DNA from 3 places in the Pseudomonas sp. MHK4 genome. Region 1 is predicted to be linked to each of the others. Evidence: riboswitches for the same ligand, from Rfam matches in the RefSeq annotation. Region 1 holds a riboswitch; each other region holds the start of a gene.
The links. A riboswitch is a leader RNA that binds a small molecule or an ion and turns the genes downstream of it on or off. The one in region 1 is predicted to bind cobalamin.

Region 1 (10,214 bases):
CCGCTGTGCGGCTTGCGGTTCCATGAGCCATGCTGGCCGATGAAGGCGCCTTCCTTGAACTGCGCCGGCAACGTGTTGCCTTCGGCAAACGTCAGGCCCAGTGAGGCCGTGTGCGGGCCGACCGCGTAGTCCGGGGCAATCGCCTTGGCCACCAGGCCGGGGTTTTGCGGTTCGACGCGAACATCGACGTGCTGGCCGTAATAGCTGAATGGCCAGCCATAGAAGGCGCCATCCTTGACCGAGGTGATGTAGTCCGGCACCAGGTCGCTGCCGATTTCATCGCGCTCGTTGACGGCCGTCCACAGCGCACCGCTTTGTGGCTCCCAGGCCATGCCGTTGGGGTTGCGCAGGCCTGAAGCGAAGATCCGGTGGTTGCCGGTGGCACGGTCCACTTCCCAGATAGCCGCGCGTCCTTGTTCCTGGTCCAGGCCGTTTTCACCGACGTTGCTGTTGGAACCCACCGTCACGTACAGCTTGCTGCCGTCCTTGCTGGCGATGACGTTCTTGGTCCAGTGGTGATTCAGGGTCCCACCTGGCAGGTCGACGACTTTGATCGGTGGTGACTTTATCGCCGTGTCGCCCTCTACATAGCGAAAGCGCAACAGTCGGTCGGTGTTGGCCACGTACAGGTCATTACCGACCAGGGTCATGCCAAAGGGCGAGTTGAGGTTTTCCAGGAACACCGTGCGGGTTTCGGCGATGCCATCATGGTTGCTGTCGCGCAGCAGCGTGATGCGGTTCGGGCTTGGCACGGAGGCACCGGCGCGCCCCATGACTTTCTTGGTGATCCAGCCCTTGATGCCTTTGTTGTCATCGGGTTTGGGCGGGGCGTTGGTTTCGGCGACCAGCACGTCGCCATTGGGCAGCACGTACAGCCAGCGCGGGTGATCGAGGTTCTCGGCAAATGCGCCGACCTGGGTGCCACTGGCCGCCACGGGTTTGGCGCCGTCCGCCCAGCCGATGGCCGGGGCGATGTTCATCGTCGGAAACAGTGTCTTGTTGGGTTCCGGGAGCTTGGGGGATGGCCCGATGCCGTCGGTGACTTGCAGGCGGGCGGATTCGCCACAGGCGGCGAGCCCTCCCGCCAGCGCGATAACGAAAACCAGCTGGGACGTGCGCATTGCTGACCTTCCCTATGAATGAGGTGACTTAAATCATAGAGAAGCGCGGCGGCCCGATGGTTCAACCTCAGCCGCGAGCTTCCTTGAGCAGCAGGGCAACACCGGGGTGGTAGTGACCGGCTTCGTTGCGCAATTTGCGATAGGCATAAGGGAAATACCAGGCCACGGCGCAGCTGTGCTCCTTTTGCAGGTCATCGACCATGTCCTGCAGTTCTTCCGGAGTAGCACCTTGCTGGCTCTTGTGCGGTGCGACGAACAGGCAGCCGATTTTCAGGTCGCTGGCGTAGCTGATTTTTTTCGCGTCGCTGGTGATGTCCAGAAGGGCCTGGGTCAGGTTCAGGCTGTTGACCCGTGGCCAGCGTTGCGTGGTCTGCAGCCAGGCGCGCGCTTCGGGCGTGGCGATAAACAGATCCGCGCGGCCGTTGCGTTCGCCTTCTTCGGTCTGTTTACGGGTGGGCGATTGTTGCAGGGTGATCATCTCGGCCATCCAGGCCGCGGCGGACAGCAGGCCGAGGTTGGCTTTTTCGTCGAGCCAGTAGGGCGTCTCGTTGTCGCCGCGCACGGCGTTGTAGCGGTCGATACAGTCGAACCAGCGTTCCAGGACCGGACGCAGGAATTCCAGTTTCGGATTGCTGATGATCATGCCTTGCATGGGGTTCACCCTTGTTATTGTGTTGTGGCTATTTGATATCACTGCCGTGAGTGTGGCACAAGATTGACGTCACTTTATTGAGGGGTGGCAGTTATTCGTTGCGCCACCGCGTCTTCAATTGACGCTCCACCCCCAACCCTCTAACCTTCGCCGCTTGTTTCAGGTGCTCTGTGACTTGGGTCGACAGAGTGAAACAGGGAAGCCGGTGAGTTGAGCGCTTCAGTCGATGAAGCCCTGCGATCCCGGCGCTGCCCCCGCAACGGTAAATGAGTGAAAACTGCGTCTGAAGCCACTGTGTCGATCGTTGATGCGGGAAGGCGCGCAGTCCGGCATTACGCCGCTCATGAGCCCGGAGACCGGCCTGATCCATCCAAGCGGCATCACGGTGGGCGATGCCAGGCTTCTTGCCGTCTATTCTTGTGCCTGCCCGCCGTTAATCCTGCCTCAACGGAGAGCTCCCCCATGTCTGATACCCCTGATCGTGACGAACGCCACCTGGCGCGCATGCTGCGCAAAAAAGCCGTGATCGACGAACGCATCGCCAATTCCCCGAACGAATGCGGCCTGCTGCTGGTGTTGACCGGCAACGGCAAAGGCAAGAGCAGCTCGGCCTTCGGCATGCTTGCCCGTGCCATGGGGCACGGCATGCAGTGCGGTGTGGTGCAGTTCATCAAGGGGTGCAACAGCACCGGCGAAGAGTTGTTCTTCCGGCGCTTCCCCGAGCAGGTGCGTTTTCATGTGATGGGCGAGGGCTTCACCTGGGAGACCCAGGATCGCCAGCGCGACATCGCGGCGGCCGAAGCGGCCTGGGCGGTGTCGCAGCAACTGCTGCGCGACCCATCGATCGGCCTGGTGGTGCTGGACGAACTGAACATCGCCCTCAAGCACGGCTATCTCGATCTCGATCAGGTGCTCAGTGATCTGCAGGCGCGTCCGCCCATGCAGCATGTGGTGGTCACCGGTCGCGGCGCCAAGCCGGAGATGGTCGAACTGGCTGACACCGTCACCGAAATGGGCATGATCAAGCACGCCTTCCAGGCCGGTATCAAGGCGCAAAAAGGCGTCGAGCTGTGAATCAACCTCGACATTGCCCGGCGGTACTGATTGCCGCGCCGGCCTCCGGCCAGGGCAAGACCACCGTGACCGCCGCGCTGGCCCGCTTGCATCGCAACCAGGGCCGCAAGGTGCGGGTATTCAAGTGTGGCCCGGATTTTCTCGACCCGATGATCCTCGAGCGCGCCAGTGGTGCGCCGGTTTATCAACTGGACATGTGGATGGTCGGCGAGCAGGAAAGCCGTCGCCTGTTGTGGGAGGCCGCCGCCGAGGCTGACCTGATCCTGATCGAAGGCGTTATGGGGCTGTTCGACGGAACGCCGTCCAGCGCCGATCTGGCGCGGCATTTCGGCGTGCCGGTGCTCGGGGTGATCGACGGCACGGCCATGGCCCAGACCTTTGGCGCGCTGGCCCTGGGCCTGGCGCGCTATCAGCCGGACTTGCCGTTTGCCGGCGTGCTGGCCAACCGCGTGGGCACCCTGCGCCATGCGCAACTGCTCGAAGGCAGCCTGACCGAAGGCCTGCGCTGGTACGGCGCCCTGTCCCGGGAAACCGGGATCGAGTTGCCGAGCCGCCACCTGGGCCTGGTGCAGGCCAGCGAGTTGAACGACCTGGACGTGCGCCTCGATGCGGCGGCCGACGCCCTGGCCAGCAGTTGCGAAGTCGCGCTGCCACCGGCGGTGACCTTCGCCGCGCCGGATGTGATCGCGGCCGAACCGCTTCTGGCTGGCGTGCGTATTGCCGTGGCCCGTGACGAAGCGTTTGCGTTTACCTATGGCGCCAGCCTGGATTTGCTGCGGGCGATGGGCGCCGAGCTGCGGTTTTTCTCGCCGATCCGTGACGCTGGTTTGCCCGAGGCAGACAGCTTGTATCTGCCGGGTGGTTATCCGGAATTGCACCACGTAGCGCTGTCGCAGAACACCTCGATGCTGGCGGCGATCCGCGCGCACCACGCGGCGGGCAAACCCTTGCTGGCGGAATGTGGCGGGATGCTTTATCTGCTCGATTCGCTGACCGATGTCGAGGGTACGCGCGCGGAACTGGTCGGCTTGTTGAAGGGCGATGCGGTGATGCAAAAGCGCCTCGCTGCATTGGCGTTGCAAGCGGTGGAGCTGCCGGAAGGTTCGCTGCGTGGGCACACTTATCATCATTCTCTGACCACCACCGAACTGACACCGATTGCCCGTGGCTTGAGCCCTAACGGCGGGCGCGGGGCGGAGGCGGTTTATCGTGAGGGGCGGATGACGGCCTCTTATGTGCATTTTTATTTTCCGTCCAATCCATCGGCGATTGCTGCTCTATTTGTGCCCGACCTTGAAGCCGCCATCGCGAGCAAGCTCGCTCCTGTAGGAGCTGGCTTGCCAGCGAAGAGGCCATGACCGACAACGCCTTCTGCGAAGCCGAACGCGATGCGGTCTACCGCGCCATCGCCGAGCGCCGCGACATGCGTCACTTCGCTGGCGGCACCGTCGAGCCCGAATTGCTACGGCGCCTGCTCGAAGCCGCGCATCAGGCGCCGAGTGTCGGCCTGATGCAGCCCTGGCGCTTCATCCGCATCAGCGATCGCGCCTTGCGCAGCCAGATCCAGGTCCTGGTGGAACAGGAGCGCGTGCGCACCGCCGAGGCCCTCGGTGAGCGCACCGACGAATTCATGCAGCTCAAGGTCGAGGGCATCAACGACTGCGCCGAAGTACTGGTCGCCGCGCTGATGGACGATCGCGAGCGGCATATCTTCGGTCGTCGGACCTTGCCGGAAATGGACCTGGCCTCGTTGTCCTGCGCAATCCAGAACCTCTGGCTGGCGTCCCGCGCCGAAGGGCTGGGCATGGGCTGGGTCTCGCTGTTCGAACCGCAAGCCCTGGCGGACCTGCTGGGCCTGCCGCCGGGTGCCAAGCCCCTGGCGATTCTCTGCCTGGGACCGGTCAAGGCCTTTTATCCGGCGCCGATGCTGGTACTCGAAGGCTGGGCGCAGGCGCGTCCGCTGAGTGAGCTGTTGTATGAAAACTATTGGGGAGTGAGTCAATGAGTGTGGCGTTGTTGAGTATCGCCGCAGTGGCGCTGGATGCGCTGCTGGGTGAACCCAAACGCTGGCATCCGCTGGTGGCGTTCGGCCGATTTGCCGAGCGCATCGAGCAACGTTTCAACGGTGGCGGTCGCGGCTGGCGCAGCCATGGGGTCACCGCATGGGTGATCGCCGTGTTGCCACTGACCCTGTTGGCCACGGCATTGTCCTGGGCACCCTACGTCGGCTGGGTCGTCGAGATCCTCGCGCTCTATTGCGCCCTGGGCATGCGCAGCCTCGGCGAGCATGTCGAACCTGTGGCCAAGGCCCTGCGCAGCGGTAATCTTGAAGAAGCGCGCCAACGCGTGAGTTATCTGGTCAGCCGTAAGACCAGCGACCTGGATGAAACCGCCGTCGCCCGCGCCGCCACCGAATCGGTGCTGGAAAACGGCAGTGACGCAGTGTTCGCCGCCTTGTTCTGGTTTGCCGTGGCCGGTGCGCCGGGCGTGGTGCTCTATCGTTTGAGCAACACCCTGGACGCGATGTGGGGCTATCGCAACGAACGCTTCGAGCGTTTCGGCTGGGCGGCGGCGAAGATCGACGACGTGCTCAACTACATTCCAGCGCGCCTGGTGGCGTTGACCTACGCGCTGCTGGGCAAGACCCGTCTGGCGTTGAAATGTTGGCGCACCCAGGGGCCGACCTGGGATAGCCCGAATGCCGGCCCGGTGATGGCGGCGGGTGCCGGTGCGTTGGGGGTCGAGTTGGGCGGGCCGGCGATTTATCACGGTGAACTGCATCAGCGCCCGCAGCTGGGCGAGGGCGTGCCGGCCGATGCCGACGCCATCGACCGCGGCTGGCAGCTGGTCCAGCGAGGGGTATGGTTGTGGCTGCTGATTTTGTGCGTGGGGGCTGAATTTTATGCTTGAACACGGCGGACGACTGCGCAAGGCGGCGCACGATTACGGCATCGACGAAGCCGAATGGCTCGACCTGTCCAGCGGCCTGGCGCCCTGGCCGTTTCCGGTGCCGGACATCCCGCTGCGCGCCTGGGCGCGGTTGCCGGAAACCGATGACGGCCTGGAGCAGGCAGCCTGCGACTATTACGGCACTCTGCAGGCATTGCCGGTGGCCGGCTCGCAGATGGCCATCCAGTTGCTGCCGCGTTTGCGCAGGGCGGGCAAGGTCGGCGTACTGTCGCCCTGTTATGCCGAGCACGCCGAGGCATGGCGGCGCAATGGCTACATCGTGCGCGAGGTGCTGGAGCAGGAGGTCGACTTTTTCGTCGATAGCCTCGACGTGCTGGTGGTGGTCAACCCGAACAACCCGACAGGGCTGAACCTGACGCCCGCGCGCCTGCTCGACTGGCATTCGCGCCTGGCCCCGCGCGGTGGCTGGCTGGTGGTGGACGAGGCCTTCATGGACAACACGCCGCACCTGAGCGTGGCGCCGTTTGCCCATCAGGTCGGCTTGATCGTGTTGCGCTCCTTTGGCAAGTTTTTCGGCCTGGCCGGGGTGCGCCTGGGTTTTGTCCTGGCTGAGCGCAGGCTGCTCAAGTTGCTCGCCGAGCAAGTCGGGCCGTGGGCGGTCAGCGGGCCGACCCGGGTGCTGGGCCAGGCGTGCCTGCGCGACACCGAAGGGCACACGCGCCAGCGGGAGCGCGCCGATGAGGCCAGCGCGCGGTTGGCCACCTTGTTGACACAATACGGCTTCGAGCCCCAGGGCGGGTGCGCCCTGTTCCAATGGCTGATCACCGAGCGTGCCGAACTGCTTCACGACTTCATGGCCCGGCGCGGCATTCTGCTGCGCCTGTTCACCCACAACAGCAGCCTGCGTTTTGGCCTGCCTGGCGATGAAGTCGACTGGGCACGCCTCGCATCGGCGCTGGACGCCTTCGCCAAGGAACACCCATGACCACGCTGATGGTGCAGGGCACCACCTCCGACGCCGGTAAAAGCACCCTGGTGACGGCCCTGTGCCGCTGGGCGACGCGCCAGGGTGTCAGGGTGGTGCCGTTCAAGCCGCAGAACATGGCGCTCAACAGCGCGGTGACGGCCGACGGTGGCGAAATCGGGCGCGCGCAAGCGGTGCAAGCCCAGGCTGCCTTGCTTGAGCCCCACACCGACATGAACCCGGTGCTGCTCAAGCCCAACAGCGATACCGGCGCCCAGGTGATCATTCATGGGCGTGCGGTCACGACCATGAACGCCGTGGCCTATCACGACTACAAGGCTATCGCCATGCAAGCGGTGCTGGCCTCCCATGAGCGCTTGAGCGCGGCGTATCCGCTGGTGATGGTCGAAGGCGCGGGATCGCCGGCCGAGATCAACCTTCGTGCCGGCGACATCGCCAACATGGGCTTTGCCGAAGCGGTGGATTGCCCGGTGGTGCTAATCGCCGACATCAATCGGGGCGGGGTTTTCGCCCACCTGGTCGGCACCCTGGAGCTGCTGTCGCCGAGCGAACAGGCGCGGGTCAAAGGCTTCATCATCAACCGCTTTCGTGGCGACATCGCGCTGCTGCAACCCGGTCTCGACTGGCTCGAGGCGCGCACCGGCAAGCCGGTGATCGGCGTGCTGCCGTATGTGATGGACCTGCACCTGGAGGCCGAGGACGGCATCGATCAGCGCCAGGCCGACAAGACCGGGCAATTGTTGAAAGTGGTGGTGCCGGTGTTGCCGCGCATCAGCAACCACACCGATTTCGATCCGCTGCGCCTGCACCCGCAAGTGGACCTGCAATTCATCGGCCCCGGCCAGGCGATTCCATCTGCCGACCTGATCATTCTCCCGGGCTCGAAAAGCGTGCGCAGCGATCTTGCGTACCTGTGCGCCAACGGTTGGGATGCCGCGATCTCCCGGCATTTGCGCTACGGTGGAAAAGTGCTGGGCATTTGCGGCGGCCTGCAGATGCTCGGTGAGCAGGTGCATGATCCCCTGGGGCTTGAAGGCGCGCCGGGCTCCAGTGCCGGTTTGGGCTTGCTGGCCTTCCAGACGCAGCTCGAAGAGCACAAGCAACTGCGCAACGTGCGTGGGCGCCTGGCCCTGGAGAATGCTGAGGTCAGCGGCTATGAAATCCACGCTGGCGTCACCACCGGCCCGGCCCTGGAGCATGCTGCCGTGCAGCTGGACGACGGGCGCTGCGATGGCGCGCAAAGTGTTGACGGGCAGGTTTTCGGCACCTACCTGCATGGCTTGTTCGAATCCCCGGCGGCGTGCAGTGCGCTGTTGCGTTGGGCAGGATTGCAGGATGTGCAGGACGTGGATTACCACGGGTTGCGCGAGCGGGATATCGAGCGGTTGGCGGATCTGGTGGAGAAGCATCTGGATACCGCGCTGCTGCGTGAGCTCTGCGGGATTTGAGGTGGCTGTGCTGGCCTCTTCGCGGGCAAGCCCGCTCCCACAGGTGACCGCGTTCCCTGTAGGAGCGAGCTTGCTCGCGAAGACGGAATCGGCCTCACCGCCTATTTGAAGGAATGAACCATGCTCCAACTGATCCTCGGCGGCGCCCGCTCCGGCAAGAGTCGCCTGGCTGAAAAGCTGGCAACTGACAGTCAGCTCCAAGTGACCTACATCGCCACCAGCCAACCCCTGGACGGTGAAATGAACGAACGGGTCGCCCATCATCGCGCCCGCCGTCCCGCCGAATGGGCGCTTATCGAAGAGCCGTTGGAACTGGCCCGCGTCCTGCGCGAAAACGCCAGCGCTAACCGTTGTCTGCTGGTGGATTGCCTGACGCTGTGGCTGACCAACCTGCTGATGCTTGAAGATGCCGAGCGCCTGAACGCCGAGCGCGAAGCCTTGCTCGAATGCCTGGCATCGTTGCCGGGTGAAATCATTTTTGTCAGCAACGAGACCGGAATGGGTGTCGTGCCGCTGGGCGAATTGACTCGCCGCTATGTCGATGAAGCCGGTTGGCTGCATCAAGCCCTGGCCGAGCGTTGTCAGCGCGTCATCCTGACCGTCGCCGGCCTGCCCCTGACTTTGAAAGGAACTGCGTTATGAACCCATCCTGGTGGCTGAACCCGTGCCAACCGATCGACGCCCAGGCGGTCGAGCAGGCGCAAGCCCGTCAACAGCAACTGACCAAGCCGGCTGGCTCCCTCGGTCAGCTTGAGTCGGTGGCGGTGCAACTGGCCGGGCTCCAGGGGCAGGTCAAGCCAAGCCTTGAACGGTTGTGGATCGCGATTTTTGCCGGTGACCATGGTGTGGTGGCCGAGGGAGTCTCGGCCTATCCCCAGGAAGTCACGGGGCAGATGCTGCACAACTTCGTCAACGGCGGTGCGGCGATCAGCGTGTTGGCGCGGCATTTGGGCGCCTCCCTGGAAGTGGTCGATCTCGGCACCATCACCTCGTCGTTGAACTTGGCGGGGGTGCGTCACCTCAACATCGGCCCGGGCACGGCGAATTTCGTGCAGGGGCCGGCAATGAGCGTGGCGCAAGGCGAACGTGCGTTGCAGGCCGGTCGCGAGAGCGTGCAGCGGGCCATCGCGATGGGTGCGCAACTGTTCATCGGCGGCGAAATGGGTATTGGCAACACCACGGCGGCCAGCGCCTTGGCCTGTGCCTTGCTCGATTGTCCGGTAGCGCATCTGACCGGGCCGGGCACCGGGCTGGATGCGTCGGGTGTCAGTCATAAAGCGCAAGTGATCGAGCGTGCGTTGGCCTTGCACGGCGCTCAGCGTGACGATGCGTTGCAGACCCTGTTCAATCTCGGTGGTTTTGAAATTGCCGCACTGGTCGGCGCCTACCTCGCGTGCGCCCAACACGGCATCGCGGTGTTGGTGGACGGATTCATTTGCTGCGTAGCGGCGTTGGTGGCGGTGCGTTTGAACCCGGCGTGCCGGCAATGGCTGTTGTTCGGTCATCGCGGGGCCGAGCCGGGGCATCGCCATGTGCTGGAAACCCTGGATGCCCAACCCTTGCTGGACCTCGGGTTGCGCCTGGGCGAAGGCAGTGGCGCCGCGTTGGCCGTGCCATTGCTGCGCCTGGCCTGCGACCTGCACGGGCAGATGGCGACGTTCGCCGAAGCGGCGGTGGCGGATCGTCCTGCATGATCTTGCATCTGGATCTGCTGCGCCACGGTGAAACCGAACTCGGCGGCGGCTTGCGCGGCAGCCTCGATGACGCGCTGACGGACACCGGCTGGGCGCAGATGCGCGCAGCGGTGGCGCAGCAGGGACCCTGGGATCGCCTGGTCAGTTCACCGTTGCAGCGCTGTGCGCGATTCGCCGAAGAACTGGCGGTGCAATCAGGACTGCCGGTCGAGCTGGACAGCCATCTGCAAGAACTGCACTTCGGTGCCTGGGAAGGGCAGAGTGCCGCGGCGCTGATGGAAACCGACGCCGAGGCCCTGGGGTTGTTCTGGGCGGATCCCTATTCCTTTA
Region 2 (10,214 bases), on a different contig from region 1:
TCCGGTTCGCCGGCAATCAGATTGAGGAAGGTCACCATGGCCTTCTTCGAATCGAGCATCCCTTCGTCCATGTTGATGTCGATGATCTGGGCGCCGGCCTCGACCTGTTGCAGCGCGACTTCCAAAGCTTCGGTGTAGTTGTCTTCACGGATCAGGCGGGCGAATTTGGCCGAGCCGGTGATGTTGGTCCGCTCGCCAACGTTGACGAACAGCGAGTTGCGATCGATGGTGAACGGCTCCAGCCCCGACAGGCGGCAAGCCTTGGGGATTTCCGGAATCTGCCGTGGGGCATAACCGGCCACGGCCTTGGCGATGGCTTCGATGTGGCCCGGCGTGGTGCCGCAGCAGCCGCCGACGATGTTGAGGAAACCGCTTTGGGCGAACTCTTCGATGACCTTGGCGGTTTGCGCCGGCAATTCGTCGTACTCGCCGAACTCGTTGGGCAGGCCGGCGTTCGGGTGTGCGGAAACGTGGGTGTTGGCCTTGTTCGACAGCTCTTCCAGGTACGGGCGCAACTCGCTGGCACCCAGCGCGCAGTTCAGGCCGACCGAAATCGGCTTGGCGTGGGCCACGGAGTTCCAGAAGGCTTCGGTGGTCTGGCCGGACAGGGTACGGCCGGAGGCATCGGTGATGGTGCCGGAGATCATGATCGGCAATTCGATGTGCAGCTCTTCGAACACCCCTTGTACGGCGAAGATCGCGGCCTTGGCGTTGAGGGTGTCGAAGATGGTTTCGATCAGGATCAGGTCGGCACCGCCTTCGATCAGCCCCTTGGTGGCTTCGGTGTAGTTTTCTACCAGCTCATCGAAGGTCACGTTGCGATAGCCGGGGTTGTTCACGTCCGGCGACAGCGAACAGGTGCGACTGGTAGGACCGAGCACGCCGGCGACGAAACGCGGCTTGTCCGGGTTCTCGAGGGTTTTCGCATCGGCGATCTTGCGCGCCAGGCGAGCGCCTTCTACGTTCAATTCGTAGGCCAGTTCTTCCATGCCGTAATCGGCCATGGAAATCCGGGTGGCGTTGAATGTGTTGGTTTCCAGAATGTCGGCACCGGCATCCAGGTAGGCTTTCTCGATGCCACCAATCACGTCCGGGCGCGTCAGCACCAACAGGTCGTTGTTGCCTTTGACATCGCTCGGCCAGTCAGCGAAGCGTTTGCCACGATAATCCTGCTCTTCGAGCTTGTAGCTCTGGATCATCGTGCCCATGCCGCCATCGAGAATCAGGATGCGCTCTTTGAGGGCGTGCTTGAGGGCTTGGAGGCGAACGCTGCGATCGGACATTGGGACTACTCGGAAAGACCATGACGAAGGGCCGGGATGATAGCAAACCTGTGCGCTTTTAGAGCATGTCCGGGTTTTGCATGAATATCGCTCATGTTGGTGAGACGGCCAGCCCGGTAGAATCGCGGCGTTTTCTAAAGGATCGGGACCAGGGACATGTCGTATCGCGTCGTCATCAGCAGTGTATTGCTGCTTTTAAGCTGGGGCGCGATTGCGCAAGGTCCGGCAAATCCCGCTGGTATTTCCTACAGTCGCGACATCCAGCCGATCTTCAGCGAAAAGTGCGTGGCCTGCCACGCCTGCAACGACGCCGCCTGTCAGCTCAACCTGGGCAGCGGGGAGGGTGCGGCCCGTGGCGCGACGAAAGTCCCGGTGTATGACGGTGATCGCAGCCAGGCGGTCGCGCCCAGCCGTCTGTTCTATGACGCATTCGGCAAGCGGGCCTGGCAACAGAAAGGCTTCTATTCGGTGCTCGACGCCCAGGGCAGCCAGGCGGCATTGATGGCGCGCATGCTGGAGCTGGGTCACAGCAATGCGTTGCAGCCCAATGCCAAATTGCCCGAGGGCATTGTCCTGGGCCTCAATCGCAACAACATGTGCGCCTCGCCGGACGAGTTCGATGGTTATGCCCGTACTCATCCCAGGGAAGGCATGCCCCTGGCGGTCACCGGCCTGACCGATCAGCAATACCAGACGTTGCAACGCTGGCTGTCCTCGGGTGCACCCATCGATGAACAGGCCCTGGTGCCCAGCGCAAAAGAAGCATTGCAGGTGGTGCAGTGGGAAAACCTGCTCAATGCTCCGGGCGCGCGGGAGAGCCTGGTCGGGCGCTGGTTGTTCGAACACTGGTTTCTTGCGCACCTCTATTTCAAGGACGGCGAGCCGGGGCATTTCTTCCAGTGGGTGCGGTCTCGCACGCCCACCGGCCAGCCCATCGACCTGATCAACACCCGTCGGCCGAATGACGACCCCGGCACCCAGGTGTATTACCGCTTATGGCCGGTGCAGGGCGTGATCGTGCACAAGACGCACATCACCTATCCGCTGGGCGCGGCGAAGATGGCGCGGGTCAAAAGCCTGTTCTATAACGGCAACTGGCAGGTCAATGCCTTGCCGGGCTACGGCCCGGAACGTCGGGCCAATCCGTTTGCCACCTTCGAAGCGATCCCGGCCCAGGCGCGTTATCAGTTCATGCTCGACAACGCCGAGTATTTCGTCCGTACCTTCATTCGCGGCCCGGTCTGCCGGGGGCAGATCGCCACGGATGTGATCCGCGACAATTTCTGGGCGCTGTTCCAGGCGCCGGAGCACGACCTCTACATCACCGACCCGAACTATCGCGGGCAGGCCACGCCGTTGCTGGCGATGCCGGGGCAAAACGACGATGTTGGCAGTGTCCTGAGCCTGTGGCACGACTACCGCGACAAACGCAACGAATACGAAGCCCTGCGCCGGGATAGCTACGCCGATGAGCCGCCGCCAAGCTGGTCGAGCCTGTGGGCCGGCAACGACAACGCACTGCTGAGCATCTTCCGCCATTTCGACAGCGCCGCGGTGACCAAGGGCCTGATCGGCGACGTGCCGCAGACCATGTGGCTGTTCGACTTTCCGTTGCTGGAGCGCACCTATTACCAGTTGGCGGTGAATTTCGACGTGTTCGGCAATGTGTCCCATCAGGCCCAGACGCGCCTGTATTTCGACCTGATCCGCAATGGCGCCGAACAGAATTTCCTGCGCCTGATGCCGGCTGACTCGCGGGAGGGTTACCTCGACGACTGGTACCAGAACAGCGGCAAATTCAAGATGTGGCTGGACTATGAGTCCATCGACGACGACACGTCGACGGCGCTGAAACTCAATGAGCAGGACCCCAAGCGCGACTTCGCCATGCAGTTGCTGGCGCGCTACGGCGAGCTGAATGCCAAGCCTGATCCGATCAATCGCTGCGACGGTGCCTATTGTTCGCGGCCGAACATCGATCCGGTCCTGCAGGCGGCTGAGCAGGCGTTGAGTCGCCTGGCCTCCCGTCCGGCGGCCGGCCTCAAGGTCATCGATCAACTGCCGGAAGCGACCATGCTGCGGGTCGAGACCGCAAGCGGACAGCGTGTGATCTACAGCCTGCTGCGCAACCGCGCACACAGCAATGTGGCGTTCCTGATCGGTGAGTCGCTGCGCTACCAGCCGGGGCTCGATACGCTCACGATTTTTCCTGGAGTTCTCAGCAGTTACCCGAATTTCATGTTCAACATTCCCGCTGATCAAGTCCCGGAATTCGTCGATGCGATGGAGAATGCCAAGGTTGCCAACCGCTTCGAGAAAATCGTCGAACGCTGGGGCATCCGTCGCAGTCACCCGCAGTTCTGGCAGTATTTTCATGATTTGAGCCGCTATATCCACGAAACCGACCCGGTGGAAGAGGGCGTGCTGGACATGAATCGCTACGAGAATCTTTGATCGATTGACGATGGTCTGGTGTCGGACTCAATAGGCTCCACCGATCCTGCACGGGGTTGGTGGGTTGAAGTATTGGGAGGGCCATCGATGTTGATTTCAGTACAGGCGCTTCGCGCGCTCGCGGCCTGGACAGTGGTTTGCCACCATTTCATGCAGATTTTCTTCGACTTTCATGCTCGCGGGCCGATTGGGCAGATGTTCATCGACAAGGGCGCGGTGGGCGTCGACATCTTTTTCGTCATCAGCGGGCTGGTGATTTTCTTGTCCACCGAGAACAAATCACTGCCGCCAGGTCGCTTTCTACTGTATCGACTGTTTCGCATTGTCCCGGCGTATTGGCTGTATACGGTGCTGATGGCCCTTTTGGTCGTGTTCGCCAAACCAGTGTTGCCGGATCAGACGGTCGACTGGTCGCATTTCCTGCTGTCGTTGTTGTTTATTCCTACGCAGAACCCTGGTGGCTACGGTATTTATCCGACGCTTAATGTTGGCTGGACGCTCAACTATGAAATGCTGTTTTACGTGCTGTTTGCCTGGGCGCTGCTGTTTCGCTTGCAGGTCCGGTTGTTGATTGTCGCGGCCTTGCTGTTTGCGGTATGCCAGGCGTGGACGGGATATGGCTGGGTCAGCGAGTTTTATCGCTCGGGCATTGTTTATGAGTTTCTGTTGGGGATCGCCATTGGCATGATCTACCGCAGTGGCTGGATCAAGCCCGGGCTCTGGTTGCCGTTGCTGGGCATCGTCGGCGCGCTGATGGTGATCTATCACGCAGCCCCGCAGCCACGGTTGCTGGCCTGGGGCTTGCCGAGCGCGGTGCTGGTCATGGCTTGCATGTCGCTCGAGCGGTTTTTCGCGAACAACAGATTGTTCAAGTTACTGGGCGATTGTTCCTACTCGGTGTACCTGATGCATGTGCTGGTGTTATCCGCCGGCGGTTTTGTCGCACAGCGCTATGGGATCGATTCCTACGTCATGTTCGCAATCTGTGTCGTGACCATCGGAGTGGGATCGTGGGCAAGTTATGAATGGGTGGAAAAAAGCAGTTATCGGCGGCTTAAAGTCTGGATTGACGGTGAATCGCCAGTTGAGGCTACCCCGATTCTTTCCCGACAAAAATACTAGGACTTTGTCCGGCGCGATGATTGGCGTAAACTGCGTCCAAGCCTGCGAGGAGTTTCCATGACCGCTATTACCATCACCGACGCCGCCCACGATTACCTGGCTGATCTGCTCTCCAAGCAGAACACCCCGGGCATCGGCATCCGCGTCTTCATCACCCAGCCTGGCACCCAGTACGCCGAAACCTGCATTGCCTACTGCAAGCCGGGCGAAGAAAAACCCGAAGACACGGCGTTGGGGCTGAAAAGCTTCACCGCCTACATCGACCACTTCAGCGAAGCGTTCCTGGACGATGCCGTGGTCGACTACGCCACCGACCGCATGGGTGGCCAGCTGACCATCAAGGCGCCCAACGCCAAAGTGCCGATGGTCAACGCCGACAGCCCGGTCAACGAGCGCATCAACTACTACCTGCAAACCGAGATCAACCCGGGGTTGGCCAGCCACGGCGGCCAGGTCAGCCTGATCGACGTAGTTGAAGACGGCATTGCCGTGCTGCAATTCGGTGGCGGTTGCCAGGGCTGTGGCCAGGCCGACGTGACCTTGAAGGAAGGCATCGAGCGCACCTTGCTCGAGCGTATTCCCGAGCTCAAGGGTGTGCGTGACGTGACCGACCACACGCAGAAAGAAAACGCCTACTACTAAGGTGTTCGCTGCGAAAAGAAAAAACGGCGCCCCGTGAGCGCCGTTTTTTTATGGGATAAATTCAATGGCCTCATCGCTGGCAGGCCAGCTCCTACATTGGAACGTGGTCACCTGTAGGAGCTGGCTTGCCAGCGATGAGGCCCTATGGCCGATACAAATGTGCATGCCCCGCACGATACAGCGACGACTCGCTGAAATGCTCGCTGCCCAATACCCGACCCACCAGAATCAACGCCGTACGCCGAAACCTCTTGGCTTCGACCTTCCCGGCAATATCCTCAAGCGTTCCCACCACCCAATCCTGATCCGGCCAGGTCGCCCGGTGAATCACCGCAATCGGGCAATCGGCGCCGTAGTGTGGCAGCAGCTCCTCGACGATTTTTGCCAGGTGATTGACCCCCAGATGAATCGCCATGGTCGCCCCGTGCTGCGCCAGGCTGACCAGTTCTTCTCCGGCGGGCATCGCGGTCTTGTCGGCGTAGCGAGTCAGGATCACGCTTTGTGACACGTCCGGCAAGGTCAGTTCCGCGCCCAGAAGCGCCGCGCAGGCGGCCGTTGCGGTCACGCCGGGAATGATTTCAAACGCAATATCCAGTTCACGCAGATGGCGAATCTGCTCGCCGATGGCGCCATACAGGCTCGGGTCGCCGGAATGCACGCGGGCCACGTCCTGGCCATTGGCGTGGGCGGCCTTGATCAGTTCGATGATCTGTTCCAGGTGCAGTTCGGCGCTGTTGACCACCTGTTCGGCGCAGTGTCCTTCCAGTACTGCGGCGGGCACCAGCGAGCCGGCATAGATGATCACGGGGCAGCTGCGAATCAGCCGCTGGCCCTTGACGGTGATCAGTTCGGGGTCGCCGGGACCTGCGCCAATGAAGTAGACGGTCATCGTCGGTTCCTGTTGGAAATAGGGGAAAGGCAGGCTTCAGATGAAGATTGCTCATGATCGAATGCGTGGACTATCGGGGATTTTACGCGGCGCCGGCCAATGCCAGGGTGGCCTGGGCATATTTCTGTCGCGGGATCAGCAATTTGGCCGGGGCATTGGCCAGTTGTTCGGCCAGGGCCAGTGCGGCACTTTCCGCCACGCCATAGCACCCGGTACGTTCAAAGGCGATGTCCGAATGGTGACTGAGTCGGGGTTGATAACCTGCCAGTTGCTCACTGCTGAAATACATCATCTGCAGCCCAAGCTGTTCGGCCAGTTCGATCAGGGCCGGTTCGCCGCGCTTCAGGTCGATGCTGGCCAAGGCCTTGATCTGATGCAGTTCGATTTGGTGCGCTTGCAATGCCTGGTCGAGCAATGCCCGCAACGTACTGACGGGGCAGCCGCGCTGGCAGCCCAGGCCGACCACCAGGGTCGGCGCTGTGCTGAGATCCGTCATGCGTGGTATTGACCGTCGCTCTTGCGGCGGAACAACCAGGCGCTGATCAGACCCAGGGCCAGCCAGAACGCCACGTTGGTCAGCTGCGAAGCGATCTTGAACTGGGCTTCCAGGGCTTCTGGCGCGAGCATCGAATGCACTTGCGGTTGCGGTGCGCCAATTACATGGGGGACGGCGAGGATCGCCACGCCGAGGACCTTCATCAGCCAGTGACGGCTGAATACGATCAGGGCGATACCGACTGCGGTGGACGCTGCGGTTGCGATCCACCAGATCTGCCGTTGCGCCAGATCCGCCGCCGCGGTGCCCGGCAGCTCAGGCGGCAAGCCAAGGGTCGGCGCCAGGACGAAGGTGGCGTAACCGGCCAGGCCCCAGAGCAGGCCCTGGGAGGTTTTGGTCGGCGCGCGCAAGGTATAGAGGCCGGCGAGCATCAGGGCGAAACCGACTGCCACCACCAGGTTGCCGCCCGTGGTCGACAGCACGCGCTGCCAGCCGTCTTCCGGCTCCCAGGCTTCGGCGTCGTGAGTGTGGGCAGCGACGCCCGCGGCGTGTTCGTGGACTGCAACGGCGGCAGGTTCGGATTTTTCGTAGGTTTCGGCCTGCAGGATCAGCGGCGAAACCCAGAAGCTCTGCAGCAGCGTCAGCAGCAGGGCGGCCAGCAGCCCGGTGAAACCTGCGGTTTGCGCAATACGCTTGATCATGTCGGCAGGTCTCAATGGCACGGGAATGCGGAGCTGTGGCGGGTATCGTGAGCGGCGTTGTGCACGGCTTCGATGTGCGAGAAACCGGCGAAATAAACAAGGCACGCGCCGAGGATCGACGCGCAAATAGCGGCGGTCAGGCGTTGGGACAGGGTAGTGGTGCTGCTGGTGGTGCTGTGGCCGGTGCTACTGATGATCGACATGGCGCTTCCCTCTGTTCTGTCAGCGGGGAATAAGAGCGCAGGCAGGACCCCGCACGAGCGAGCGCGCAGAAGTCCGAACAGCGCCCGCCCACCGCGGGTTTGTTGATTCAGTGATCGTGTTGGTCACTTTGTGTTGCGGGCCGGTCTCCGGGCTCACGAGGGGCGCAGGCGTTAGCCTTGACCTGCAAGCGTCACCTTCCCATGCCGCATTGGCACAGTGGATCTGACGCTTCGCTCGCTTACCGTTGCGGGGGCAGCACCGGACTGACATGGCTTTAGAGTAAAGCACATGATTCACCGGTTTCCCGTTTCACCCTGTGAAGGGCACCCGTAACAAGGTGCGTAGGAGAGCATGGGTGAGGGATTCGCGTCAATTGGCAAGCGTTCTCAACTTGGAACCGAGTCAATCTCATGTGAACATTGACCCGCCCCATTACCATGCGTAGCCTTGCGCTTTCGAGGTTCTTCGGCGCTTGTCGAAGCTAAGAAGGGAACGCGGTCAATGCCGCGGCTGCCCCCGCAACTGTGAACGGTGATGTTCGCTGCCACGCCACTGCACGCTCAAGTCCGAGCCCGCGGGAAGGCGCAGCGAATGCCAGGCTCCAAGGCCAGCACACCGTCAGCCAGGAGACCTGCCTCGATACAGATTCTCACTACAACCGGGCGGGGTGATCCGGTGGCGAACGCTTCTGGCGCGCTTGTGCGTGGCCGGTTCTCGTCCCGTATGCCCGCCACCTTGCCAAAGGGCATCCGATGAAAACACTGGCCAAACTCCCCGTCACCATCGTCACCGGCTTCCTCGGCTCGGGCAAGACCACCTTGCTACGGCACATGCTCGACAACGCCCAGGGCCGCCGCATCGCGGTGATCGTCAACGAGTTCGGCGAACTGGGCATCGACGGCGAAATTCTCAAGCAGTGCTCCATCGGTTGCACCATCGATGAAGCCAATGGCCGCGTCTATGAACTGGCCAACGGCTGCCTGTGCTGCACCGTGCAGGAAGAGTTCTTCCCGGTGATGCGCGAACTGGTGGCCCGTCGCGGCGATCTCGACCACATCCTGATCGAAACCTCCGGCCTGGCCCTGCCCAAACCGCTGGTGCAAGCCTTCCAGTGGCCGGAAATCCGCAGTGCCTGCACCGTTGATGCGGTGATCACCGTGGTCGACAGCCCGGCTGTGGCGGCGGGTACTTTCGCCGCGTTCCCGGACCAGGTCGACGCCCAGCGTAAACTCGACCCGAACCTGGACCACGAATCGCCGCTGCACGAGCTGTTCGCCGACCAGTTGTCCAGCGCCGACCTGGTGATCCTCAACAAGGCCGACCTGATCAGCCCGGAAGACCTGGCCCGTGTGCGCCTGGAAGTCGCCGAAGAATTGCCGCCTGCGGTGAAAGTCATCGAAGCCAGCAGCGGTCGCCTGCCGCTGGACGTGCTGATCGGCCTCGGCGCCGGTTCCGAAGAACACATCGACAGCCGTCACAGCCATCACGATCACCACCACGACGATGAGGATCATGATGACCACGATCACGACGCCTTCGATTCGATCTCCATCGAACTGCCGCAAGCCGACGAAAGCCTGCTGATGGATGCGCTGACCCAACTGGTGGTCGAGCACAGCATCCTGCGCGTCAAGGGTTTCGCGGCGATCCCGAACAAACCGATGCGCCTGCTGATTCAGGGCGTGGGCACTCGTTTCGACAAACATTTCGACCGCCAGTGGGGCGCTGAAGAACTACGCACCACGCGCCTGGTGTTGATCGGCCAGGCATTGGATGCAACAACGCTCGAAGCGCAATTGCGCGCCGCGCTCAGCGTGTAACCCATGCACCTGCTCAGGACCCAGCCCGGCGGATTCGTGTCGGACGACAACATTGCCGACCTTGGACAAACCCCCGCCGAGCTGGTGATCCTGTGCAGCGGCGACTCCAGCCTGGCACTGCTTGCCGAAGCGGCGCAGCAGTTGCCCGACGATTACCCGAGCGTGCGCCTGGCCAACCCGATGCAGGTGCAGAACCATGCGTCGGTCGATCTGTATGTCGACGAAGTACTGCGCCACGCCAAAGTCATCCTTATTTCGCTGCACGGCGGCATTGCCTATTGGCGTTATGGCGTCGAGCGGTTGGTGGAGCTGTCGCAGCGCGGCGTGCAGCTGATCCTGGTGCCTGGCGATGATCGCCCGGACCCGGAGCTCAGCGACCTCAGCACCGTGGGCCCTGAGGATCGCGACCGCCTTTGGCAATTCCTGCGCCAGGGTGGCATGGGCAATGCCCTCGACTTTTTCCGCTGCCTGGCCAATCGCTGGCTGGATCGCGAGTACGCCTGGGCCGAGCCGCAAACCCTGCCGCGCACGGCGATTTACCACCCGCGAAAAAGCCCCGCGCAACTGAGTGACTGGCAAGCCGACTGGCAGACCGGTCAACCG
Region 3 (10,214 bases), on a different contig from region 1:
AAAGGCGAGGTGTGGTTGAACCTGTTTAAATCAAATTACTCTGTTTCGTGCGTTCGTCCGGATCTAAGCACTGCAAACCTGCAATTGAATAGCGAGCAAAAAGACCTTGCCCCGATGATCCGGCAATGTTTGGAAGCCACCCTATGAAGTCAATGACCGCTTCAACTGTTCACTGGATAGTCCTCGCAATCATTAACGCCACCTGTGTCTTTTCCTTGACCTATTCGCCATCTTATTACATGGAAAATATCAGTTATCAAACCATGACCCGACAATGGTTGGAGGACTCCAATCAACTCAATACTGAAGAGTATTTGACCATCGGCCATGGCCGATTGACACAGACCACTATTGAAAGCCTGAACGGCAAGATTCGTAATGCGACCATCTCGGCGCAGATTGTCCGGGAAAGCAAACATCATGTGCAAATAAAGATCAGCAACGTCAAACTTAGCCAGGATAACGAATTATTCGCCATTGAAAAGACGCCTGATCTGTTTTTCAGGCGTCAATTCGTCCTGCAGGAAGGCGCTGTCCTCAACTACGAGTTGCTCCCTACCGCCGATAAGAACGCCGTGTGTTTTTATGTGCATGACATTGGCCGCTTGCGCTGCATGAATCACTGAGCCATCTGCAAGCCATCAAATCAGAACAAAAATAATAATTACTAATTTGAATCAAACCCCCTCCCCCCGCAACATCCCGCCTTTGTAGCGCTGGGAGTCGTTCCTGCTGACATCAGCGCAAATGCCGACTCCACACGCCAGTTGAACATTTCCCCCGAGCCGTCAAATCAATGATAACCAGGATCCTGGCAATTCTAGCGCTGGCTGCAATATCGTTTCCTTCAGCAGCGCACAATGAGTATTCGATCGGCCGTACGCAAATCGAACTCTACGAATTGGAATTGAGCCCAAACGAAACAATCAAGCTCAAGCACTTGAAAATCTATTCTGAAAAGGAAGCCCATGATGATAATGAAGATGCTTTTGGTAGCGACTTGCCTGCCCCGCCACAAAATCAACAATCAGAGTCACGACCTGTCGCTGACTCCAGTTTAAGCAAAATATGAGTTTTTGACTTCAACCAGCATCGTGGGAGCAGGACTATCCGCAGGCACTGCCTAACATCATCAACAAGGAATGCACGTCAATGCTGCTAAAAAACCTCGCTACCGTATCCTTTGGTGTATTGCTGTCTCTCAAGGCCCTGGCTGATGACAAGGAACTCTATGGCGCCGACCTGACGCGCATTGAAAGCAACAAGAACAAGCTGAACGATGAAAAGTCCGATTACAGGATTGTCACAGCCTATCGTGCTGAGGATTTTTTTGCTTTTGATGCGGCAGCCATCAGCCCGGCGAGCCAAAAAACCGCCATCTTCGGTTCGAAACTGGCACCCGAAAAACTGCAAGGCCTGGTGGAAGTATCCGAGAGCGACGCGTACGTCTTTACTGCGGCGCTGTCGATGCCCGAGAAAAATCCTGGCACTGTCCCTTTAGCTGAAGAGCGTTCCATTCCATGAGCATCATGATCCCTGATGAAGTCTTTCATGTAACGTCCACCGCTGCGGACAAACCCGATAGAACAGTTGGCCGTTGGCAACTGAGCCTCGCTCCCTTGGAGCACGAAGCACATATCAGGCAGCATAAGCTCTTTGAGGGCACCAGGCTTGAATGCAGTCGACTGGAGTTTGATTCAACCGTCACCCTGATGGGTTCTGTCCCCCGGGGCTTTGTAACCTTGGCCATTTCACAGGCTTCGGTGGGTCGACCCACGGTCAATAATCATCATTTGTGGCCTAACGAAATCATCGTGATGTATAGCGGCGAGCCCATGCACTACACCTGCGAGCCGAATGAAACGCTATTCACCCTGACCACGACTCTGGAACATTACGTACATTGCCTTGGAAATCATTCCTGCGTCGATATGCTGCGGGATCGAAAGGCGCAGCGCTTCCAGGTTGCACATTTCAAGTTGGTGCAATCTGCCATTGAGGCGATCAACGCCTACTCCATTGACGCCCACCCGCCTCATTTGCAACCGCTCAGCTGCGCTGAGATTTCAGCAGCTGAAAGTGCCTTGCTGATTTCTCTGCTGCGGGCCCTGATACCTGTTGGCCGATCCGCGACGACTCCCCCGCGAAGAAGAAAGATCGCATTAGAAGCCATGCAATACATTCATGAAAATACAAAAAAGTCGCTCAACATGAAGGCGCTGGTCAAGCACCTGCAAACGACCACTCGCAGCCTGCACCATGGTTTCGTCGAAACATTCGGGATTTCGCCAATCGCTTACATTAAAAAGCTGAGACTCGCCCGTGTCCGCCGGGACTTGATCGCCAACACCTGGCCAACGGTTACCGAAACCGCCATGTATTGGAATTTTCATCATCTGGGTCGGTTTTCCAAGGCGTATCAGGATGCTTATGGAGAAACACCTTCGGAAACCGCCAGGCGCAACTCCGCAACACTGGCAGCAATCGCAAAATAACAATCATTAATTTTCATCCAACCGCCTGAATGGTCAGCATGCTTGCATCTACCCAAGGGGATAAGCATGCGCTATCGATTGAATTCGCTACCACTCAAACAGAAAGTCATCTTTTGCCTGGCCGCCTATTTATCGGGCGTCGCCCTGGCCTGGCTGGTTAACACCTATTAACACTTTGCGGTGACTGAGAAATATCAATCAATGACTTCAATCAGTCTTCACGATCAATCAAATTTTCAGTCAACACCCATCGACAACTGTAGAAGGACCCTGCCTCACATGCTATTTCGAAACCTTGGCTTCGTTTCACTGCTTTCGTTGTTGTCTTTTCAGGCGCTCGCTGATGATAAAGGTTTATATCTTGGTGCCGGTGTCAGCAGTATTGAAACCGACAAAGTCCATTTGAACGATGAAGACACCAGTTACAAGGTGTTTGCAGGCTATCGACTCAACGGCTATCTGGCCTTCGAAGGCGCCTTCGTCGATCTCGGCCAGTTCGAAGACAAGCATCTGGATTTCGACGGCAAGTCTGTCCAGGCCAGTGCCCATCTCGGCTTTCCGTTGGGAGATCGGGTTCGAGTATTCGGCATTGTCGGTGCCCATGCATGGGATGCTGACGGCAATGCCGCCGATGACGATAGGGGAGTGGACCTGACCTACGGTGCCGGTGTTGAAGTTGATGTATTTCGCAACATCGGAGTCCGTGCTGAATATGAAGTACTGCAGGTCGGTAACATGGACTTGAATCAAACAACGGCGTCGGCTTTTATTCTTTTTTAACCCCTCCTGAATTGAGCGGCCTTGCGGGTCGCTCAACCTCAAGCCTCCATCCTCCCCTGCTTGCCCTATCGATCCTCGCGCAGAGACGGGAAGCCCTGTCACCTTGGCTCCTATCGCAATCACGGAGACTGCGACGGGCGAACGCAGCGGCGTCACTGAAGACACCCACTCGTACATACGCTGTACCCGACCACTTGCTGCGCACCTTCACCACCTACCGTCTGCCAGGTGCTTTCAACAAGCTGACCATTGGCGGCGGGGTCAACTGGCAGGACTCGATCTGCACCTACGCCACCAACCCGGCGGGCAATTCGGAGAAGATCCAGCAGGATGCCTCACCGGACTGGCGGTGGTGTCGTGCTTTTTTTTGCTCGAATTAAATGTTATGTTATATCAATACTTCCTGCCTGCGACCTTCAATGACAAGCCTTGTTCAAAACCCACCCATCACCAACGTTAGCCAACGCCTGATGTCCATCGATGCCCTCCGGGGATTGGTGATCATCTTCATGCTGCTGGATCACGTGCGCGAGACGTTCTTCCTGCACCGCCAGGTCTCCGACCCGATGCTCATCGACAGCACGGAACCCACGTTGTTTTTCAGCCGCACGCTCGCCCACTTGTGCGCGCCGGTGTTCGTTCTGCTCACGGGTCTGTCAGCGTTTCTGTACGGTGAAAAGCACCAGGGCGCCCACGCGGTGTCGACGTTCCTGTTCAAGCGTGGCCTGTTCCTGGTGGTGCTGGAGTTCACCCTGGTGAATTTCGCCTGGACCTTCCAGTTCCCGCCCACCGTGATTTACCTGCAGGTGATCTGGGCGATCGGCATCAGCATGATGGCCCTCGCGGCACTGGCCTGGCTGCCTCGCCCCGTCCTCTGTGCCCTGGGCCTGGTGATCGTTGCCGGGCACAACCTGCTCGACCCCCTGCACTTCCCGGTCGGTTCGGCGCTGCACCTGCCCTGGGCCATTCTGCATGATCGCGGCTGGATCGAATTCTCGGACAGCCTGCGCCTGCGCAGTTCCTACCCGGTGCTGCCGTGGATCGGCGTCATCGCCCTGGGTTACTGCATCGGCCCCTGGTTCGCCCGCCCAGCCTCGGCCACCTTGCGCCAGCGTTATCTGTTGCTGGCCGGGGTCGGCGCCTTGCTCGGTTTCGTCGTCCTGCGCCTGGTCAACGGTTATGGCGAGGCACATTGGCAGGTCCATGCCAGCCCCACGCTCACCCTCATGAGTTTCTTCAACATCACCAAATACCCGCCTTCCCTGCTGTTCCTGGGGCTGACGCTGGGAATGGGGCTCTTGCTGTTGCTGGGCTTCGAGCGGGCCCGGCAACAGAAGTGGATCAGCACCCTGGCGGTCTTTGGCGCGGCTCCGATGTTCTTCTACCTGCTCCATCTTTATGTGCTGAAAGGGCTGTACCTGATCAGCGTGGCGTTGTTGGGTCTGAACCAGGGCGATTACTTCGGGTTCGACGGCATCTGGGCCGTGTGGCTGACCGCCGTGCTGCTGGCTGCGGCGCTGTATCTGCCGGTGCGCTGGTTCGCTGCATTGAAGGCGCGTCGGCGTGATATCGGCTGGCTCAAATACTTCTGATCAGGAGTTGGGTTCGCCTCAGGCGGCATGATCGACTACCATGCCGCCGCCGGTTTCCACATGGGATTAATAGGGAATCCGTGATGCTGCCAACGCATCAAACGGAACTGCCCCCGCAACTGTAGGTGCTGAGCCTGCTCCTGAACTGCCACTGGGATCGAATCCCGGGAAGGCTGGAGCAGGCGATGACGCACCAGTCAGGAGACCTGCCGGCCAAGCAACAATCACTAACCGGCGGGGTGTCCGGGGAGGACATCCTTGTGCGCGCGTCACCCAGGTGACGGGCACTGCACTGCCCTTTCGGCAGCGCTCGATGATGTGTTTCCAGACCCTTGCGCCGTAGACGGTTCAAATGGAGATTGCATCATGCTGCTGCCCCGCTTTGTCGCCCTCGTCACTGGCCTGGGCCTTACGTCCGTCGCCTGCGCCGCACCGACCCATTACCCGCTGACGGTCGAGAACTGCGGCAGCACGCTGACGTTCGCCCACGCCCCGGCACGGGCGGTGACCATCGGCCAGGCCGGCACGGAAATGCTTTTTGCCCTGGGTCTGGGTGACAAGCTGGTCGGCACTTCACTGTGGTTCAACGATGTGCTCGCTCAGTACAAGCCGCAGAACGACAGGATCGAGCGCCTGGCCGACAACGAGCCGAGTTTCGAGTCGGTGATCGGCAAGCGTCCGGAGCTGGTCGCTGTCGAGCTTGAGTGGATGGTCGGTCCGCAAGGCGCCGTCGGTACCCGCGAACAGTTTCATGAACTGCAGATTCCCTCCTATCTGATGCCCTCGGACTGCGAGTCCAAGGACAACCTGGTCGGCGCCGACGGCACCCGTCTGCAGCCGTTTCGGATTGAAAGCATTTACAAAAGCGTCACCCAGCTGGGCGAGATCTTCGATGTCCAGGCGCGTGCCCAACAGCTGAACGCGCAGCTGCAGGCCAGCCTGGCCAAGTCCATGGCCCTGGTGCAAGGCAAAGACCTGAAGCACACCAGCGCGCTGGTCTGGTTTTCCAGTGCCAGCCTGGACATCGACCCCTATGTCGCCGGGCACAAGGGCATTCCCGACTTCATGCTCAACACCCTGGGCGTGCGCAACGTGGTGCAGTCCGACGAAGAGTGGCCAACCGTCGGCTGGGAAACCATCGCCAAGGCCAACCCGACTTTCCTGGTGATCGCGCGTATGGATCGCCGGCGCTTCCCCGCTGACGACTATCAAAAGAAACTGCAATTCCTGCACAGCGACCCCGTGACCCGCAACATGGACGCGGTGAAGAACAACCGCATCATCATCCTCGACGCCATGGCCATGCAGGCCAGCCTGAGAACGTTCGATGGTCTCGAAGCGCTGGCCACCGCCCTCCACGGCTACGACCTGCCGCAATGACCAGGACGCTGATTCGCACACTGCTCGCACTGGTGATATTGCTTCTGGCCGTGATCGCCGGTGTGGCCATCGGTGAAACGCACATTGAACCGGCGGTGGTGTTCCAGGTGCTGGCCAACAAACTGTGGTCGGCAGGCTACGCCCTCGATCCCATCGACCAGGGCATCGTCTGGAACTACCGCCTGACCCGCGCGCTGGTGGCGGCGGCGTGTGGCGCGGGACTGGCGACCTGCGGGGTGATCCTGCAATCGCTGTTGCGCAACCCGTTGGCCGATCCCTACCTGCTGGGCATTTCCGCAGGGGCCTCGACGGGCGCGGTGCTGGTGGCGTTGCTCGGCTTTGGTGCCGGCGCGATTTCGATGTCGGCCGGGGCGTTTGCCGGGGCCGTTACTGCCTTCGCCGTCGTTGTGTTGCTCGGCCGTGCCAGCGGTTCGCCTGGCAGTACCTCGCAGATCATCCTGGCGGGGATTGCCGGGTCGCAACTGTTCAATGCGCTGACGGCGTTTCTGATCACCAAGTCGGCCAGTTCGGAGCAGGCTCGCGGCATCATGTTCTGGTTGCTGGGCAATCTCAGTGGCGTGCGCTGGCCATCGGTGTGGCTGGCGGTACCGGTTGCCCTCGCGGGTCTCGTGGTTTGCCTGTGGCACCGGCGTGCGCTGGATGCCTTCACCTTTGGCGCGGACTCCGCGGCCTCACTTGGCATCGCGGTACGTCCCGTGCAATTTCTGTTGATCGGTTGTGCCGCCCTGGTCACGGCGGTCATGGTGTCGATCGTCGGCTCCATCGGTTTCGTTGGCCTGGTCATCCCCCATGCCGCCAGGCTGTTGCTGGGCACTCGGCATACGCGCCTGCTGCCGGCCAGCGCGCTGGGTGGCGCGGTGTTCCTGATTGCCGCCGATGTGCTCTCGCGCACGCTGATCAAGGGCCAGGTGATTCCGGTGGGAGTGATCACTGCGTTGGTCGGCGCGCCGGTGTTCGCGCTAATCCTGGTCGCTCGCAGGAACGCCCGATGAATGCGCCTGCGCCTGTTCTCCACGACCCCGTGCTGAGTTGTTCCGGTCTCGGATTCTCGATCCGCGATGCCGAGTTGCTGCACGACATTCACCTCGACATTCATGCTGGCGAGACCCTGGGCCTTGTGGGACCCAACGGTTCGGGAAAGTCCACGCTGCTCAAACTGCTGGCCGGCGTGCGCAGCCCCAGTCGGGGAGCCATCCATCTCAACGGTCACTGCCTCAAGTCACTGTCACGGCGAACCATCGCGCAAACCCTGGCGGTGGTTGAGCAGCAAGCCGACACCCTGGATGCGATCAGTGTGTTCGATGCCGTCGCCCTGGGCCGAACGCCGTGGCTGTCGGCCCTGAGCCCGTGGTCGGCGGCGGACGATGGCATCGTCCATCAAGCCTTGCGCGACGTGGATGCGACTCATCTGCGCAAGCGCACCTGGCGCAGCCTCTCCGGCGGCGAGCGTCAGCGCGTGCATATCGCTCGCGCCCTGGCCCAGCGCCCGAGCATCCTGTTGCTGGACGAGCCGACCAATCACCTGGATATCCAGCACCAACTGGCGATCCTGCAGGTGGTTCACGCATTGCCGGTGACCAGCGTGATTGCACTGCACGACCTCAATCAGGCGCTCACCTGCGATCGTTTGGCCGTGCTGGAAAAGGGCCGCCTGGTGGCCCTCGGCAAACCGCTTGAGGTGCTGACTCCCAAGCGCCTGCTGGACACCTTCGGCGTCCATGCGCACTACCTCATCGACCCCTTTGACGGCGCGCAGATCCTGCGTTTGCGTTCATCCTGATTCGTTTGTGGACTCCCAGAAAATGCCTCCCCGATCCGCCTTTCTCCTCGCCTTGGCCAGTCCGTTCACCCTGGCTGATTCGGCTCAATCGCAATCCAATGGCTTTGTCCAGGACAGCGCCTGGAGCCTGCTCAACCGCACGGTCTACGACCATCGCGAGTACCGTCATGGCGCTCGCAACAGCGCTGCGCGCAATGCCTACAAGCCGCGTGACGAGCGAAATGGCTACGCTGAAGAATGGGCCTACGGGCTGATGGGGACGCTGCAATCAGGCTTCACCCAGGGCCTGATCGGGGTGGGAGTGGATACCCATGCCTATCTCGGCACACAACTCGACAGCGGCGGCGGCCGCGCCGGGAAAGCGCGATTGCTTGGGCTCGACAACCAGGGGCATCCCAAGGACGAGTTCAGCCGCGGCGGTGCCGCGCTCAAACTGCGCCTGTCATCGACAGTGCTGAGCTATGGCGAGCAGCGCGTGAAAACGCCCGTGTTCAGTTCCTCCGATAGCCGCCTGCTGCCGGAAACCGCCACCGGCCTGTTCCTCTCCAGCAACGAGTTCGCGGCACTGAAGCTGGTAGCGGGACACTTCACCGACAGCACCGATCGAAATGCCAGCAGTCATGACCAGGGCCTGGTGGTCAACTACTCCAACGCCGTGAAAGGCAAAACCTTCGATCTCGCGGGCATGGTCTTCACACCGGCGAAGAACCTGAACCTGAGCCTCTATTCATCGCGCTACGAGGACACCTGGAACCAGCACTATCTGGGCAGCACCTTCCTCCAGACGCTGGGTGAAAAGCGCTCGTTGGCACTCAACCTGAACCTGTACCGCACCCTTGATAAGGGCAAGTCGTTATCCGGCAGGATCGACAATACCACCTGGAGCCTGATGTCCACTTACACCCAGGGCCCCCACGGCTTCAGCCTCGGTTATCAGAAAGTGGATGGAAACACGCCGTTTGATTACGTCACCCGTGGCGCGATTTTCATCAGCAACGCCGTGCAGCTGTCGGACTTCAACGCCCCCCATGAACAATCCTGGCAGGCTCGCTACGATCTGGACATCACCCCTTGGGGATTGCCGGGCCTGTCCATGGGCGCCGCCTATGTCCGTGGCAGCCAGATCGATGGCAGCCACGTCGACCCGCAGGGCGGCTACGCCTGGCTGGGTTATGGCCAAGGCGGCAAACATTGGGAACGTGACCTGGAGATGCGCTATGTGGTGCAAGGTGGCGCGGCGAAAGGCACCACCTTGTCGCTGCGACACAACGTGCATCGGGGCAATACCGCCCAGGCAGAACTGGACACGGACCAGATACGCCTGGCTGTCGAATACCCTCTGACAGGCAGGTTGTGAAAAGGTCGGTTATCGTTGTGACAATCGCAGATCCGCTCTCGCACTGATTTACACTCAGGAGGCTGCTCGAACGAAGCTGATGCAGGGAACGTGAATAAGGAATAAAAAATGTCTTATTTCCAGCAAATGTTAGGCATTGCCGTGTTTTCCATCACCGGCGTGTTGGCGATCAAGAAAGCCGACGTGGATTTGTTTGGTGCCATCGTACTCGGCATCATCACCGCCATTGGGGGCGGCACGATAAGGGATCTGCTGCTGGATCTGCCGATCTTCTGGATCGCCGACTTCAATTACATCTGGGTTGCCCTGTTCGCTGCGCTGTTGGCGTTTTTTTGCACGCAACGACTGCAACGACGTTACCGCATCCTGCTTTATCTCGACGGTCTGGCGGCTGCGCTGTTCGGTTTGTCGGCCACCGAGAAAGTCATGGCCTTGCAGCTTGCTGCCCCCCTGGCCGTGATGATGGGCGTGCTGACCAGCATCGGCGGCGGTATCGTCCGGGATGTCCTGGCTGGACGGGTTTCACTGCTGATGTCGCGGGAGATTTACGCCACGCCCATTCTGTTGGGCTGCACCCTCTACGTCCTGTTGCGAGACGTTTTCCCGACCATCTGGGTCGCCGGCTGGATTGCCTTGACCTTCACCTTCGGCTTGCGGTTCCTGGCCATTTACAAGCACCTGCAGATGCCGGCAATTTTTTCAACCAAGCAGGGATGATTCATCGATAAGGTGGCGAGTCGAGCTACGTCGAACTTGCTGCGTAGCAAACTGCACAAACCAGGCTGACCCTGATCTGCGCACGGTGACAA

Region 2: another riboswitch for cobalamin. It lies ahead of ACYP2Q_RS16925 (CbtB domain-containing protein); the one in region 1 lies ahead of cobO (cob(I)yrinic acid a,c-diamide adenosyltransferase).
Region 3: another riboswitch for cobalamin. It lies ahead of ACYP2Q_RS00575 (ABC transporter substrate-binding protein); the one in region 1 lies ahead of cobO (cob(I)yrinic acid a,c-diamide adenosyltransferase).

Annotation. Positions count from the first base shown of each region.
Region 1 is NZ_BAAIAK010000002.1:160,580-170,793, forward strand. It holds gene ACYP2Q_RS05695 (PQQ-dependent sugar dehydrogenase) at 1-1,121, opposite strand, end outside; gene ACYP2Q_RS05700 (hypothetical protein) at 1,189-1,773, opposite strand; cobalamin riboswitch at 1,918-2,152, shown strand; gene cobO (cob(I)yrinic acid a,c-diamide adenosyltransferase) at 2,236-2,847, shown strand; gene ACYP2Q_RS05710 (cobyrinate a,c-diamide synthase) at 2,844-4,205, shown strand; gene bluB (5,6-dimethylbenzimidazole synthase) at 4,202-4,852, shown strand; gene cbiB (adenosylcobinamide-phosphate synthase CbiB) at 4,849-5,757, shown strand; gene cobD (threonine-phosphate decarboxylase CobD) at 5,750-6,742, shown strand; gene ACYP2Q_RS05730 (cobyric acid synthase) at 6,739-8,190, shown strand; gene cobU (bifunctional adenosylcobinamide kinase/adenosylcobinamide-phosphate guanylyltransferase) at 8,311-8,832, shown strand; gene cobT (nicotinate-nucleotide--dimethylbenzimidazole phosphoribosyltransferase) at 8,829-9,884, shown strand; gene cobC (alpha-ribazole phosphatase family protein) at 9,881-10,214, shown strand, end outside.
Region 2 is NZ_BAAIAK010000006.1:99,826-110,039, reverse strand. It holds gene metH (methionine synthase) at 1-1,283, opposite strand, end outside; gene ACYP2Q_RS16955 (fatty acid cis/trans isomerase) at 1,440-3,737, shown strand; gene ACYP2Q_RS16950 (acyltransferase family protein) at 3,825-4,859, shown strand; gene nfuA (Fe-S biogenesis protein NfuA) at 4,917-5,501, shown strand; gene cobM (precorrin-4 C(11)-methyltransferase) at 5,644-6,390, opposite strand; gene ACYP2Q_RS16935 (cobalamin biosynthesis protein) at 6,473-6,886, opposite strand; gene ACYP2Q_RS16930 (CbtA family protein) at 6,883-7,587, opposite strand; gene ACYP2Q_RS16925 (CbtB domain-containing protein) at 7,599-7,790, opposite strand; cobalamin riboswitch at 7,912-8,137, opposite strand; cobalamin riboswitch at 8,233-8,444, shown strand; gene cobW (cobalamin biosynthesis protein CobW) at 8,544-9,611, shown strand; gene cobN (cobaltochelatase subunit CobN) at 9,615-10,214, shown strand, end outside.
Region 3 is NZ_BAAIAK010000001.1:112,391-122,604, reverse strand. It holds gene ACYP2Q_RS00610 (winged helix-turn-helix domain-containing protein) at 1-147, shown strand, start outside; gene ACYP2Q_RS00605 (hypothetical protein) at 144-626, shown strand; gene ACYP2Q_RS00600 (hypothetical protein) at 1,153-1,524, shown strand; gene ACYP2Q_RS00595 (AraC family transcriptional regulator) at 1,521-2,495, shown strand; gene ACYP2Q_RS00590 (outer membrane beta-barrel protein) at 2,775-3,275, shown strand; gene ACYP2Q_RS00585 (hypothetical protein) at 3,470-3,655, shown strand; gene ACYP2Q_RS00580 (DUF1624 domain-containing protein) at 3,695-4,867, shown strand; cobalamin riboswitch at 4,901-5,095, shown strand; gene ACYP2Q_RS00575 (ABC transporter substrate-binding protein) at 5,234-6,247, shown strand; gene ACYP2Q_RS00570 (FecCD family ABC transporter permease) at 6,244-7,260, shown strand; gene ACYP2Q_RS00565 (ABC transporter ATP-binding protein) at 7,257-8,048, shown strand; gene ACYP2Q_RS00560 (OprD family porin) at 8,071-9,405, shown strand; gene ACYP2Q_RS00555 (trimeric intracellular cation channel family protein) at 9,514-10,122, shown strand.